DNA from 2 places in the Mycobacterium sp. NGS19 genome. Region 2 is predicted to be linked to the other one. Evidence: predicted binding sites of a transcription regulator. Region 2 holds the regulator's gene; the other holds the start of a gene.
The links. The regulator LexA, encoded in region 2, represses DNA repair genes until DNA is damaged. The targets are predictions, from matches to a motif close to CGAACANNTGTTCG.
Positions count from the first base shown of each region.

Region 1 (7,422 bases), 190 kb from region 2:
TGGCCGCCACCCGTTCCGATCTTGGCGATCACCGCCAAGATGATGTCTTTGGCGGAAACACCGGGCGGCAGCTGGCCGTCGACATTCACCGCCATTGTCTTGAACGGCCGCAACGGCAAAGTCTGCGTAGCCAGAACGTGTTCGACTTCCGATGTGCCGATGCCCATGGCCAACGCGCCGAAGGCGCCGTGCGTGGACGTGTGGCTGTCGCCGCAGACGATCGTCATGCCGGGCTGCGTGAGACCGAGTTGCGGACCGATGACGTGGACGATGCCTTGCTCGGCATCTCCCATCGGATGCAGGCGGATGCCGAATTCAGCGCAGTTGCGGCGCAACGTCTCCACTTGAGTGCGCGAGACGGGGTCGGCAATCGGCTTGTCGATGTCGACCGTCGGCACATTGTGGTCCTCGGTCGCGATCGTCAGATCCGGCCGCCGCACCTTTCGTCCGGCAAGACGTAGCCCGTCGAAAGCCTGCGGGCTGGTGACCTCGTGGATGAAATGCATGTCGATGTAGATCAGGTCGGGCTCGCGCGAGGCGCCACTGCCCGATCCACGGGCGACGACGTGCGCGTCCCACACCTTCTCTGCCATCGTGCGCGGGCGATCAGGGCTCATGACTAGCTATCTCACAATCTGGGACGTTAGTATCTCAATATGAGACAGGATAGCGGCATCGGAGTGCTCGACAAAGCGGTGGGGGTCTTGCACACCGTGGCGGATGCCCCGTGCGGGCTGGCGGAGTTGTGCGAACGCACCGGGCTGCCGCGCGCGACAGCTCACCGACTGGCCGCCGGCTTGGAAAAGCATCGGCTGCTTGCCCGCGATGGCCAGGGCCGGTGGCGACTGGGCCCCGCGCTGAGCGAGTTGGCAGGGCAGGCGGCGGATCCGCTTGTCGCCGCTGGTGCGGCAGTGCTGCCGCGGCTGCGCGAGCTCACCGGCGAGAGCGTGCAGCTGTACCGGCGCGAGGGAACCTGGCGGGTGTGCGTCGCCGCGATGGAACCGCCTGCGGGGCTGCGCGACACGGTTCCGGTGGGCACACGGCTGCCCATGACCGCAGGCTCCGGGGCGAAGGTCTTGTTGGCATACAGCGATGCGGCCACCCAGCAGGCGGTGCTGCCGTCGGCGAAGTTCACCGAGCGGACCCTGGCTGAGGTCCGCCGCCGCGGGTGGGCGCAAAGTGTGGCCGAACGCGAGCCGGGGGTGGCCAGTGTTTCGGCACCCGTGCGCGACGGCCGGGGCAACGTCATTGCTGCTGTGTCGGTGTCCGGCCCGATCGACCGAATGGGGCGGCGGCCCGGCGCACGCTGGGCCGCCGATCTTCTGGCCGCCTCCGAGGCGCTGACGCGGCGGCTCTGATCGCCTGACAGACTGACCGCCATGGGCACTAACCAACGGGCGCAGATTGTGATGTCGCAGGCCGAGATCGACGAGTTCGTCGCCAAGAGCCGTAGTGGAACGCTGGCCACCATCGGACGCGACGGACAACCGCACCTGACGGCGATGTGGTACGGCGTCGTCGACGGCGAGATCTGGTTCGAGACGAAAGCCAAGTCGCAGAAGGCTGTCAATGTGCGCCGCGATCCCCGCATCACGTTTCTGTTGGAGGACGGCGACACGTACGACACGCTGCGTGGCGTGTCGTTCGAAGGCACCGGCGAAATCGTCGACGATCCGGACGCGATCTTCCGCGTCGGCGTCAGTGTCTGGGAACGCTACACCGGCCCGTACACCGACGAGGTGAAGCCGGCGGTGGACATGATGATGAACAAGCGAATCGCAATTCGGTTGGCTGTCAAGCGCGTTCGCTCATGGGATCACCGGAAGCTGGGGATGCCTCCAATGCCGCTGGCCGGATCGACGGCACCGAACGCGTAGCAGTCAATCGTCGGCTCTGATCTCGGATCGCGATTTCACGCCTACGGATCGTCATCGTTTTCTCCTTCGAGATAGCGAAGGGGATGAAAGTAATTGTTGGTGACGGGTTTTCGGCGCAGGTGTGGCGGGGGCGTCCATTCGACGATGCCGTTGTCGTTGAGGTGGGCGCTCCAGCCTTCGTCGTGGAGCCTGTGGTCGGTGTGTGCGCCGAGCTTGGCGATCACCGCATCCAACGTTGCACGCAGTTGCGGATCAGCGACGAGCGTGCCCTTGGTCATCCCGTCGCATCGTTGTGGCCCCCACCGGAAGCCGCGCTTGCGGGCGCGGTCGGCTTCGGAGAAATGGCCGTCGGGGTTTATCAGCGCCGCCACCCGCTCCGCTGCCTTCTGCAACTGATCGGGCCGCAAGTCGGCGTCCATCGCCCCCAACATGGCCTCGTCATGTTCTCGCGCCTCGGCCGGATAGGCGCCCGGCAACTCGTGAAAGAACTGACGGATCACCGCCAGATGCTCTTGACCGATCGTCCCTGCCCGCACCTGGCCTGCGGTGGTGGGCCAGCGCGGCGCGAGCCGCTCACCGGTGATCGTGCGCCGATGCTCCACCCGTGCGGCTTCGGCGATCATCCGCCGCGCCGCCGAGGGCCGGATTCTGAGCCGGTCAGCCAGCACCCGCGCCAGCGGCCCGCCGATATCGGACGGCACAGCGCGCTCAGCAGCTGGTTGATCAGTTCGTACTGAGGTGCCGAGCACTTGCGGATGATTGTCGTGAGCCGCTCTATGACCGCCACACAGTCGAGCTCCGCAACGCGTCGAACGACAGCCCCGCCAATGCGTCGGCCGCGGCTTCCAGCCGGTCCAACACCGCAACCACCGTATTCGAACACATGAGCGAATGTTATCGCTTCAGTCCGACAGCAGCAGCTACTTGTCCACAGCCGAAATGACCTGCGGTGAAGGACGATTCGGAGCAGCGGAAATGTCAGACGGTCATGCTATGGCCGCTGACGGCAACACCGCATTTGTAGCCCCGATGGGATTCGAACCCACGCTACCGCCGTGAGAGGGCGGCGTCCTAGGCCGCTAGACGACGGGGCCGTGAACAAACCGGGTTGCCAGCATAACCGACGCACCGACGCGGACACTAATCCGCGACGAGCTGGGGTACCAGGACTCGAACCTAGAACGGCTGAACCAGAATCAGCTGTGTTGCCAATTACACCATACCCCAATGGTGGCCATTATCGCTGGTCAGCGCCCTAATAGACGAAGCCGACCGGCAATTACGGGCCGACGTGCAGGTTATCAAACATCTGAGCTCGCCCTCTCATTCCCCGGCACTGGCCACGAGGCCCCGGGCGTCGCGCAACCGCTCGAGGCTGCGCTCACGCCCTAACAGCACCAGCGACTCGAACAGCGGCGGGCTGATCGTCGAGCCGGTCACCGCCACCCTGATCGGCCCGAACGCCTTCCGCGGCTTGAGGCCCAGGCCGTCGATCAGCGCGCCCTTCAGCGCGGCCTCGACGGCGTCCACCGACCACTCCCCGACCGCATCGAGCGCAGGCACCGCCGCGTCCAGCACCGGGCCCGCCTGCGGGCCGAGCTCCTTGGCAGCCGCCTTCTCGTCGATGACGTAGGCGTCGTCGTTCAAGAACTTCAGCAATCCCCACGCGTCCCCCAGCACGACAATGCGGGTCTGCACCAGTCGCGCTGCCTCACCGAACTGCTCGTCGGTCAGCCCGAGTGCGTATCCGCGCTCGGCGAAGAAACGGCGCAGCTGCGCTGTGAAATCATCCGGATCGAGCAGCCGGATGTGCTCAGCGTTGATCGCGTCGGCCTTCTTCTGGTCGAACCGGGCAGGGTTAGCGTTGACGTCGGCGACGTCGAACGCGGACACCATCTCGGCGAGCGTGAACACGTCGCGGTCCGGCGCAATCGACCAGCCCAGCAGCGCAAGGTAATTCAGCAGGCCTTCCGGAATGAAGCCACGCTCGCGGTGCGCGAACAGGTTGGACTGCGGGTCGCGCTTGGACAACTTCTTCGTGCCCTCGCCGAGAACCGTTGGCAGGTGACCGAATTCGGGCAGACGATCTGCGACGCCGATCCGCATCAGCGCCTGGTACAACGCAATCTGGCGCGGGGTGGACGGCATCAGGTCCTCCCCCCGCAGTACATGGGTGATCTTCATCAGTGCGTCGTCGACCGGATTGACCAGCGTGTACAGCGGTTCTCCGTTGCCCCGGGTCAACGCGAAGTCCGGGATACTTCCTGCGGCATAGGACATTTCACCGCGCACCAGGTCGTGCCAGCCGAGCTCGGTGTCGGGCATGCGCAACCGCACCACCGGGCGCCGACCCTCTGCGCGGTACGCCGCGCGCTGGGCCTCCGTCAAGTCGCGGTCGTAATTGTCGTATCCCAGTTTGGGATTGCGCCCAGCAGCCACATGTCGCGCCTCGACCTCCTCGGGGGTCGAGAAAGCCTCGTATGCCTCCCCCGTCTCGAGCAGCCGGTGCAGGACGTCGCGGTAGACCTCGAGCCGCTCGGACTGCCGGTACGGGCCATACGGGCCGCCAACTTCCGGCCCTTCGTCCCAATCCAAACCAAGCCACCGCAGCGCCTCGAGCAGCGCCAGGTAACTCTCCTCGCTGTCGCGCTGGGCATCGGTGTCCTCGATGCGAAACACGAACACCCCGCCGCAGTGGCGCGCATAAGCCCAGTTGAACAGTGCGGTGCGGATAAGCCCCACATGCGGCACCCCGGTTGGCGACGGACAGAAACGCACCCGGGTCGATGAACCGCTTGCGCGAAGAGCATCCATGTCGCTCATGACTTCCCCTTGCGCACAACGGGATTCGTCAATGTCCCGATGCTTTCGACTGTCACGCTGACCGTGTCGCCGTGTTCGATCGGCCCCACACCGTCGGGCGTTCCGGTCAAAATCAGGTCACCGGGCAGCAAAGTCATCACTGCCGACACCCATTCGATGATCGCCCCGACGTCGTGAATCATCAACGACGTGCGGCTGTCTTGGCGGACCTCACCGTTCACCTCGGTACGGATCGCCAGATCTGACGGGTCGACATCCGTAGCGATCCACGGCCCGACGGGACAAAACGTGTCATGGCCTTTGGCGCGCGTCCACTGTCCGTCTTTGCGTTGTTGGTCGCGCGCAGTCACGTCGTTGGCGACGGTGTACCCGAGGATGTTCTCGGCGGCCCGAGCGGCGGGAACGTCCTTGCACGGGCGCCCGATCACGGCGGCCAGCTCACCTTCGAAGTGCACCGGATCCGCGTTCGCCGGCAGCTGGATCGGCACATTCGGTCCGATGATCGCCGTATTGGGCTTCATGAAGATGATCGGGTCGTCGACCTGCCCGCCGCCCATCTCCTCGATATGCGCCGCATAGTTCTTCCCGATGCAGACCACCTTGCTGGCCAAGATCGGCGCCAGCAGTCGCACGTCCGCCAGCGGCCACTGACGGCCCGTGAACGTCGGCGTGCCGAACGGGTGCTCGGCGATTTCACGTGCAACCGCGTCGTCGTCGTGCCCTTCGATCGCGACGAACGCGACGCCGTCCGAGCTGGCTATTCGACCAAGGCGCATTCCGAACAGCCTAACGGCGGGTGAGCATGCGCTGCGCAGGCCTCTGGTTCCCACATAGTAAGAAGATAATTCAACATCATGGGACATCGGTGGGACGATAGGCCGGTGAGCACCCACTCGATCGGCACCGCACGACGCTGGACGATGCTCGCAATCGCGTTGTCGTCGACCATGTTCGCCAACGTGTTCATCAACGGCGTCGCATTCCTCATCCCGACGTTGCACGAACGTCGCGGACTCGACCTCGCCGACGCCGGATTGCTGTCCGCGATGCCCAGCATCGGCATGGTGGTCACGCTGATCGCGTGGGGGTACGCGGTCGACCGCCTCGGTGAGCGACTGGTCCTTACAGTCGGTTCGGCCTTGACGGCCGCCGCCTCGTTCGCCGCAGCCGCATCGCACGGGCTGGTACTCACGGGCGTTTTCCTGTTGCTAGGCGGAATGGCGGCGGCGAGTAGCAACTCTGCCAGTGGCCGACTGGTGGTCGGCTGGTTCCCCGCTGAGCAGCGCGGCCTGGCCATGGGCATCCGGCAAACCGCACAGCCGCTCGGTGTTGCCTTGGGTGCACTGGTGATTCCACGGCTTGCGCATGGCCACGGCATCGGTGCGGCCCTGCTTTTTCCCGCGGTCGTGTGCGCGCTCTCGGCGGTGGTCAGCGCCGTGGGCGTGCTGGACCCACCGCGCCCCCCGCGCGAGGACGCGGCCCAGCGCGACCTGGCCAACCCCTACCGGGACTCCTCGGTCCTGTGGCGCATCCACGCGGTCTCGGTGCTTCTTGTGGTGCCGCAGGTGGTGGTGTGGACCTTCACGCTGGTGTGGCTGATGACCGACCGTGGCTGGTCGGCGGGCGCGGCAGGCGTGCTGGTCACGGTCGCGCAGGTGCTCGGCGCTGCTGGCCGGATCGCGGCGGGCCGCTGGTCGGACCGAGTGGGATCGCGGCTTCGGCCCATCCGCTCGATCGCTGTCGGCGCGGCGGCCGCGATGGCGGCGTTGGCCCTCACCGACCACCTGAGATCTCCGCTAGCGGTCGCCGTGATGATCGTCGCCTCGGTGATCACGGTCAGCGACAACGGCCTGGCGTTCACCGCGATCGCCGAGATTGCCGGTCCGTTTTGGAGCGGCCGCGCGCTCGGCACCCAGAACACCAGCCAGTTGCTGACGGCAGGCATCGCGCCACCTCTGTTCGGCGGCCTGATCAGCGCTGCCGGCTATCCCCTTGCCTTCGCAGTGTGCGCGATCTTTCCGTTGATTGCGCTGCCCCTGGTTCCGGTGAAGACGGCGTCGACGGCACTGCCCGAAGCCAACGGCTGACCCTCCTAGAGCAGCGCCAGAATGCGCTCGCCGATCTCCGTCGTGGAGAACGTCGCGTCGCCGCGGCTGGCCAAATGCCCCTCGACCGCTTTGTCCACGCGCGCAGCAGCATCCGGTTCGCCGACGTGGTCGAGTAGCAGCGCGATCGACATCACTGCGGCGGTCGGGTCGGCGAGCCCCTTGCCGGCGATGTCGGGGGCGCTGCCGTGCACCGGTTCGAACATCGACGGGTTCTTGCGCGTGGCGTCGATGTTGCCACTGGCCGCTAGACCGATGCCGCCACACACAGCGGCCGCCAAATCAGTGATGATGTCGCCGAACAGGTTGTCGGTGACGATCACGTCGAACCGACCGGGATCGGTGACGAGGTGGATCGTCGCGGAATCGACGTGCTGATAGGCCACTTCGACGTCGGGATACTCCTGCCCGATCTCCTGCACCGTCCGCCACCACAAATCACCGGCGAACGTCAGCACGTTGTTCTTGTGCACCAGAGTGAGTTGTTTGCGGCGGCCCGCGGCCCGCGCAAAAGCGTCCTGCACCACCCTGCGCACACCGTAAGCGGTGTTGACGCTCACCTCCGTGGCGATCTCGTGCGGGGTCCCGACCCGAATCGCCCCGCCCGTGCCGGTGTA
Region 1 covers NZ_JCALEB010000003.1:245,237-252,658, forward strand. The annotation lists gene leuC (3-isopropylmalate dehydratase large subunit) at 1-617, opposite strand, end outside; gene AC5Y4N_RS10965 (IclR family transcriptional regulator) at 657-1,358, shown strand; gene AC5Y4N_RS10970 (PPOX class F420-dependent oxidoreductase) at 1,380-1,877, shown strand; gene AC5Y4N_RS10975 (DUF222 domain-containing protein) at 1,919-2,578, opposite strand; tRNA gene AC5Y4N_RS10980 (tRNA-Glu) at 2,899-2,971, opposite strand; tRNA gene AC5Y4N_RS10985 (tRNA-Gln) at 3,033-3,104, opposite strand; gene gltX (glutamate--tRNA ligase) at 3,201-4,691, opposite strand; gene AC5Y4N_RS10995 (fumarylacetoacetate hydrolase family protein) at 4,697-5,476, opposite strand; gene AC5Y4N_RS11000 (MFS transporter) at 5,555-6,787, shown strand; gene AC5Y4N_RS11005 (3-isopropylmalate dehydrogenase) at 6,793-7,422, opposite strand, start outside.
Region 1: AC5Y4N_RS10975 (DUF222 domain-containing protein) is a predicted target of LexA. The motif match lies at 2,754-2,767, and genes of this name have one in related genera.

Region 2 (7,422 bases):
AGCTGACGGCGCTGGAGAAAGCCGTGAAGGTGAAGGTGATCGACCGCACCGCGCTGATCCTCGACATCTTCGCGCAGCACGCCACCAGCCGGGAGGGTAAGGCGCAGGTGTCGCTGGCGCAGATGGAATACATGCTGCCGCGTCTGCGCGGCTGGGGCGAGTCGATGTCACGTCAGGCCGGCGGCCGCGCAGGCGGCAGTACCGGCGGTGTGGGTCTGCGTGGCCCCGGTGAAACGAAGATCGAAACAGACCGCCGCCGGATCCGTGAGCGAATGGCCAGGCTGCGCCGCGAGATCAAAGGCATGAAGCAGGCCCGCGACACCCAGCGCGGCCGACGGTTGCGCAGCGACGTGCCGTCGATCGCGATCGTCGGGTACACCAACGCGGGCAAGTCGAGTGTGCTCAACGCACTCACCGGCGCCGGCGTGCTGGTCCAGGACGCCTTGTTCGCCACCCTCGAACCGACCACGCGCCGAGGAGAATTCGACGACGGGCGGCCGTTCGTCATCACAGACACCGTCGGGTTCGTCAGGCATCTGCCCACGCAGCTGGTCGAGGCGTTCCGCTCGACTCTGGAAGAGGTCGTCGACGCGGACCTGTTGGTGCATGTGGTCGACGGGTCGGACGCCAATCCGCTGGCACAGATCAACGCGGTGCGCGCGGTGATCCGCGAGGTGATGATCGAACACGACGCCCATGCCGCACCGGAACTGTTGGTAGTGAACAAGATTGATGCCGCCGGTGATCTCATGCTCGCCAAGTTGCGACGCGCGCTGCCCGGCGCGGTGTTCGTCTCCGCTCGAACCGGCGAGGGGCTGGACCACCTGCGGGCCCGGATGGCCGAGCTCGCCGTACCCACCGACACCGCGATCGACGTCGTGATTCCTTATCACCGCGGCGATTTGGTGGCCCGCGTCCATGCCGACGGCCGCGTGCAGGAGTCCGAACACAACGCCGACGGCACCCGGATCAAAGCGCGGGTTCCGGTGGCCTTGGCGGCGAGCCTGCGCGAATTCGTGTCGAGCTAGCGTCGGCGCCTATGCGATTTCGTACACGTCGGCTGCGCCTGCGGCCATAATGCGTTGCGCCAGTTCGGCTTTCAACACGTCCAGCCGTGCCTCCTGCGCCTCTGTGCGAGCGTCGTTCTGGGCCAGGTCGATGAATTCTTCAGTGACGAAGCCGTCGCGCAGCACCAGCGTCACTGAACGGTCGCCGATGCGGACTTCGAAGACAAAACTCTCCCGCAGCCGTCCGAGGTCGCGACGTGACAACGCGGGATCCACGACGTAGCGACCGTCGCTGACTGCCCGCGTCACCGCCTCGATCCCGTCGCGTGCCCCCGGCCCGCGGAACGCGGTGCGCACCACCACCTCGCGGCGCGGCGGCGGCGCGTCGGGCGAGAGCACCTCGAACGCGCGCTGCAGAACTTTGAATGCGTTGGCCACACCGCCGGGGGAGCCGGGGCCGTGGTAGCGCATCAGGTCGTCGAACGCGAACTCGAGGATCCGCCCACGCTCCTGGACGCGGATGATCTCGGCCACGGCCTCACTGTAGGCCGCGTGGCCGGGGCCAAACCAACCATCCGGTTGGTATATCTTTGGGCGCAGGTTCCCGATACCGGAGGTCACCCCGTGGGCAATGTCGTCAGATACCAGCGCACCCTTTTCGAGCCCGAGCACGAGCTGTTCCGCGAGTCGTATCGCTCCTTCTTGGAACGCCACGTCGCGCCGTACCACGAGCAGTGGGAGAAGGACAAGATCGTCGACCGCGGCGTCTGGCTGGAGGCCGGCAAGCAGGGCTTTCTGGGAATGGCGGTGCCCGAGGAATACGGCGGCGGCGGCAACGCCGACTTCCGGTACAACACGGTCATCACCGAGGAGACGACCAAGGGCCGCTACAGCGGAATCGGCTTCGGGCTGCACAACGACGTGGTGGCCCCGTATCTGCTGAGGCTGGCCAACGAAGAACAGAAGCAACGCTGGCTGCCGAAGTTCTGTACCGGCGAGCTGATCACCGCGATCGCGATGACCGAGCCGGGCACCGGCAGCGACCTGCAGGGCATCAAGACCCGCGCGGTCAAAGAAGGTGACCACTACATCCTCAACGGGGCAAAGACCTTCATCACCAACGGCATCAACTCCGACCTGGTGATCGTCGTCGCGCAGACCGATCCGGAGAAGGGTGCGCAGGGTTTCTCGCTGCTGGTCGTCGAGCGCGGGATGGAAGGCTTCGAGCGCGGCCGTCATCTGGACAAGATCGGGTTGGATGCCCAGGACACCGCCGAGTTGTCGTTCACCGACGTCAAGGTGCCCGCCGAGAACCTGCTCGGTGAGGAAGGCAAAGGCTTCATCTACTTGATGCAGAACCTGCCCCAGGAGCGGATCTCGATCGCGATCATGGCGGCCGCGGCGATGGAAGCCGTGCTCGAGTCGACTCTCCAATACACCAAGGAGCGCAAGGCTTTCGGCAAGCCGATCGGCAGTTTCCAGAACAGCCGCTTTCTGCTCGCCGAGCTGGCCACCGAAGCAACCGTCGTGCGGATCATGGTCGACGAGTTCATCCGGCTGCACCTCGACGAGAAGCTGACCGCCGACCAGGCCGCGATGGCCAAGTGGTACTCCACCGAGAAGCAGGTCCATCTGATCGACCGGTGCCTGCAGCTGCACGGCGGCTATGGCTACATGCGCGAGTACCCGATTGCGCGCGCGTATCTGGATGCCCGGGTGCAAACGATCTACGGCGGTACGACCGAGATCATGAAGGAGATCATCGGACGCTCGCTGGGCGTCTGAGCCGGCGAAACGTCAACTGGCGCAGTCCGTTCGGCGGTGAGCCCCGCGGGCTGCTCCGTGGTGCGGATCAGGGAACCGGGTACGGCCACACGCAGATGTAGATGTTGCCGTCGCAGCGGGTGAGCACTTCCTGACTCGGGGCGCCGACGAACGCGCCGCCCGGTCCCAGCTGCGGAATGCAGCCGTAGCCGTTGGGATTGGGCACCATGCCCCGCGGGCACATCGCGACATGGCTTTCGGCGCTGGGCGAGCCGACCGCGGGGACGACGAGCGCCGCTGCTCCCATCACCGCTGCTCCTATCGCCTGCACCGCCCGGGACGCTCGCATGAGTCCACCATGCACCCGAGGCGCGGTGTGCGGGTCAGATTTTGCGGATCACCGTGACCACACGGCCGAGAATGGCGGCATCGTTGCCGGGAATCGGATCGAACGCCGGGTTGTGCGGCATCAGCCAGACCTGGTTGCCGGTCCGCTTGAACGTCTTCACGGTGGCTTCTCCGTCGATCATCGCCGCGACGATGTCGCCGTTGTCGGCGGTGTTCTGCTGTCGCACCACCACCCAGTCACCGTCACAGATCGCGGCGTCGACCATCGACTCGCCCACGACCTTGAGCAGGAACAACGATCCCTCGCCCACCAATTCTCGCGGCAGCGGGAACACGTCTTCGACCGCCTCCTCGGCGAGGATGGGGCCGCCTGCGGCAATGCGTCCGAGCACGGGCACGAACGTCGGCTCCGGCAGCGCGTCCGAACCGGCGACGTCGGTCGTGACGGCCGTCGCCGCGTCGTCGGCCCCGCGGACATCGACGGCGCGGGGACGATTCGGGTCGCGGCGCAGATAGCCCTTGCGTTCCAGCGTGCGCAGCTGATGTGCCACCGACGACGTGGAAGTGAGGCCGACGGCGTCGCCGATCTCCCGGATGCTCGGCGGATATCCCCTGGTGGTGACCGATGCGCGGATCACCTCCAGGATGGTCCGCTGACGCTGGGTGAGACCGCTGCTGTCACTCATAAGTGCAAATCTAGCGGTCGTCACCGACATCTTCAAACATGTGTTCGAGGCGTGTCGCGTTCGTGATGCGTGGTCACGAGCGCCATGTCGTGGCGAGTGGGCTGTCGTATGCCTCTGGTACACATCGATCAAACGTTCGGATTCGAACGCATGATCGACTATATTCGAACAAAGGAGCGAACGGTGGCGACAGAAGGGGCGCTCATGACCGTGATCGACTGGGACGTACCGGCGCCGACGCTTAGGGCTCGCCGTCCCGCACCGAAGCGGCCGGGCGGTGCCGCCCTCACATATCGGCGCACAGGCGTGGCGATGTCGTATGCACCGCACCGGCCGCGACGCGTCAGCGCGACCGTGACCGTCATGCTGGCGGCGGTCGCGGCGTTGATCACGGTGTGGCTCATCGCGATCGCCCAAGCCCGCAGCGCCGACACGACGGGCACCGCCGCGCCGCAGCAGTTGGCGGTCGTACAGGTGCAGCCCGGCGAGAATCTGCAGCGGCTTGCGGCCAGAGTGGCGCCGGACGCGCCGGTGGCCGGGGTGATCGAGCGGATCCGGGAGCTCAATCACCTTGACTCTGCAGCGCTGGATGCCGGGCAGACGCTGATCGCCCCGCTCGGATGATGTCCCCGGCGACGTTGGCCCGCGTCCGCCGCCCGCGGGTAGTCTCGGAGGCGTTCGACTCGACCGAATGTCTTCGCGGCGAAGGAGCAGTCATGCACTGTCCGTTCTGCCGCCATCCCGATTCCCGGGTGGTCGACTCACGGGAAACCGATGAGGGCCAAGCGATCCGACGCAGACGCTCATGCCCAGAATGCGGGCGAAGGTTCACCACCGTCGAGACGGCCGTGCTGGCGGTGGTCAAGCGCAGTGGGGTCACCGAACCGTTCAGCCGCGAAAAGGTGATCCGCGGTGTGCGACGGGCATGTCAGGGCCGCCAGGTCGACGACGACGCGCTCAACCTGCTGGCGCAGCAAGTGGAAGACACCGTGCGGGCCACCGGTTCACCCGAGGTGCCCAGCCACGAGGTCGGCCTGGCCATCCTGGGTCCCCTGCGCGATCTGGACGAGGTGGCCTACTTGCGGTTCGCCTCGGTGTACCGGTCGTTCACCTCCGCCGACGACTTCGAGCGGGAGATCGAGGCGCTGCGGGCGCATCGCAAGGTCAGCGCGTCGAAGTAACCCCTTCAGTCGACGCGCACGGTGCCGTCGTCGACGACGCGGCCGCCCACCGTCACCCACCCCTCAGGGCTCCACCGGGTGGAGATGACGGACCCCTTGCCCTGGGTGATCGTGAGATCTCGGCTGAGAATGTCGGTGATGCGTACGGCCGCGGCGCCGGTCGCCTCGTCTTCGGCGACGCCGAGATCGGCCGCGAACATCCGCGACCGCAGGTGTCCGCGCGACTTGTCGAGCCAGGCCCAGATGTAGTGCGGGTCGTCGTCGGGGTAGTCGTCGGGATCCGCGTTGACGACGTCATCCGGCGAGGGCAGTTCGTGGAAGACAAACTCGGGCGCCCAGTCGGCGCGTGCGCGTACCGTCGTCAACTCGTCCTCGTAGCCGACGGCGACCACACCCGCTGGCACTTGCAACGTGCGGATCGCAAGCCCCTGTTGTTTGAGCCACCACGACAACCCCACCGTCGGGTGCCCGGCGAACGGCAACTCCGTCGCAGGAGTGAAGATGCGAGCGTGGGCGGTGGTTGCGCCCGGATCGGGCATGTCGACGAAAATTGTTTCGCTGTAGCCCAATTGAGCCGCGAGCCCTTGCCGGTCGCGCGGCGCGACGGTGCTCGCGTCGACGATGCCGAGCGGATTGCCGAAGTTTCCTTCCGCGTCGGTGAATACCCGCACCACGAACACGTCGGTACCCATGCGCCCGACTCTACTCAGCGGGAGCGCCGGATCAGGTTGCGCTGCGCTCGTCGGAACTCATCGCGTCGAGCACCGCGACGCGGGTGTCCATCGGACCCGAAATCGTCTGGTCGCTGACGCCGGCGCGTAACAGCGACCGCAGCCGATCCTGGTCGTATTCCGCGGGTTCCGTGGAATCGATGAACTGCTCGACGACCTCGACGAAGCGGTCCGGGTCGTCGTGGAACGGAAAATGGCCGGAGTTCTCGAAGACCTCCAGCCGTGAACCCGGCATCGCGGCGTGCGCCATCTGCGCATGAGCCACCGGGATCACCGAATCGTGCTCTCCCCAAATCAACTGCACCGGAACAGATTGCGTCAAATAACATCGGTCCAGCATGGTCACCACCTGGCCGCGCCAGTCCACCACCGCGCGCAGCGTCCGCGAAAACGCCGACGACGCCGTCGGCTCCGGCAATTCCGCGAGCACCCGCAGCACGTCGGGCAGGTCATGGCCGAACCGCGTCGGGGCCAGGCCCGGTGCCGCGGTGGCAGCGGCATTGAGCATGGCGCCCAACATGCGCCCGACGGTCTGCAACGCAGGCAACGCTCCCGGAAGCCGCAACAGCGCCAGCGCCTCGGTGCCCATCGGCAGCGACGCGAGGCGCAGCGCGAAGTGGACGTCCTTGGTCACCCCGCCCGTCCCGACGAGCACGATGCGTTCCACCAATTGCGGGTACTGGTAAGCGAATTGCATCGTGACGCCGCCGCCGAGCGAGTGCCCGATCACGGTCACCCGGTCGATGTCGAGCACGGCCAGCAGGTCGCGCATGCCGTTGGCGTACGCGGCAACCGAGTAGTCGGCCCGCGGTTTGTCCGACTTGCCGTGACCGAGCAGGTCCGGGGCGATCACCGTGAACCGTTGCGCGAGTTTTGTCTGCACGGCCTCCCAGGTCGACGAGTTGTCCCCGATGCCGTGGATCAGCAGGATCGCGGGCCCGTCACCGGCGACGCGAAACGCGCGGCGGTAGCCGTGAATCGTGCGGAACTCCAGCGTCGTTCGCACGTCGCGTACCGGCCGCAGATTCGTCGTCCGCGCAGTCATAGGGCCACCTCCGCTTCGGGCCGGCGGCCCGGGTCAGCTCACTTCTTGTCGTCGCCGTCTCGGAAACCGTCCGAGAAGTCACCTGTCTGCTGCGCCAGGAAGCGTTCGAACTCCCCGGCCAGTTCTTCGCCGCTGGGCAGCTCTTCGTCGCGCGCCAGCAGCGACCGGTTCTCCTGGGCCGCGACGAACGCGTCGTACTGACGCTCCAGCGCGGACACCACCTGCGCAACTTCGGGGCTGGAGTTCACCTGCTCGTCGACCTTCGCGCGGATCTCGGCAGCGGCCTCGGTGAGCGCCGCCAACGGGATCTGCAGCGATGCGACTTTGCTGACTTCGGCCAGCAGCGCCTCTGCCGCGGCGGGGTAATCGGTCTGCGCCAAGTAGTGCGGGACGTGCACGGTGAAGCCGACGACGTCGTGGCCGTGCTGGGCCATCCGGTATTCCAGCAGATTCGACGCGCTGCCAGGCACCTGCACCTCGCCGACCCAGGGCTGATGATGGGCGATCAGCTCCTTGTTGTTGGAGTGTGCCGTCATGGTCACCGGCCTGGTGTGCGGCACAGCCATCGGGATGGTGCCCAGACCGATCGTCTGCCGCACGCCCAGCCGCTCGGCCAGCAGTCGCACCGCGGTGACGAACCGCTCCCACTTCAGGTCGGGT
Region 2 covers NZ_JCALEB010000003.1:53,356-60,777, reverse strand. The annotation lists gene hflX (GTPase HflX) at 1-1,028, shown strand, start outside; gene AC5Y4N_RS10000 (hypothetical protein) at 1,038-1,541, opposite strand; gene AC5Y4N_RS09995 (acyl-CoA dehydrogenase family protein) at 1,632-2,792, shown strand; gene AC5Y4N_RS09990 (hypothetical protein) at 2,860-3,120, opposite strand; gene lexA (transcriptional repressor LexA) at 3,155-3,805, opposite strand; gene AC5Y4N_RS09980 (LysM peptidoglycan-binding domain-containing protein) at 3,989-4,429, shown strand; gene nrdR (transcriptional regulator NrdR) at 4,522-4,986, shown strand; gene AC5Y4N_RS09970 (PhzF family phenazine biosynthesis protein) at 4,992-5,678, opposite strand; gene AC5Y4N_RS09965 (alpha/beta fold hydrolase) at 5,710-6,762, opposite strand; gene AC5Y4N_RS09960 (proteasome assembly chaperone family protein) at 6,801-7,422, opposite strand, start outside.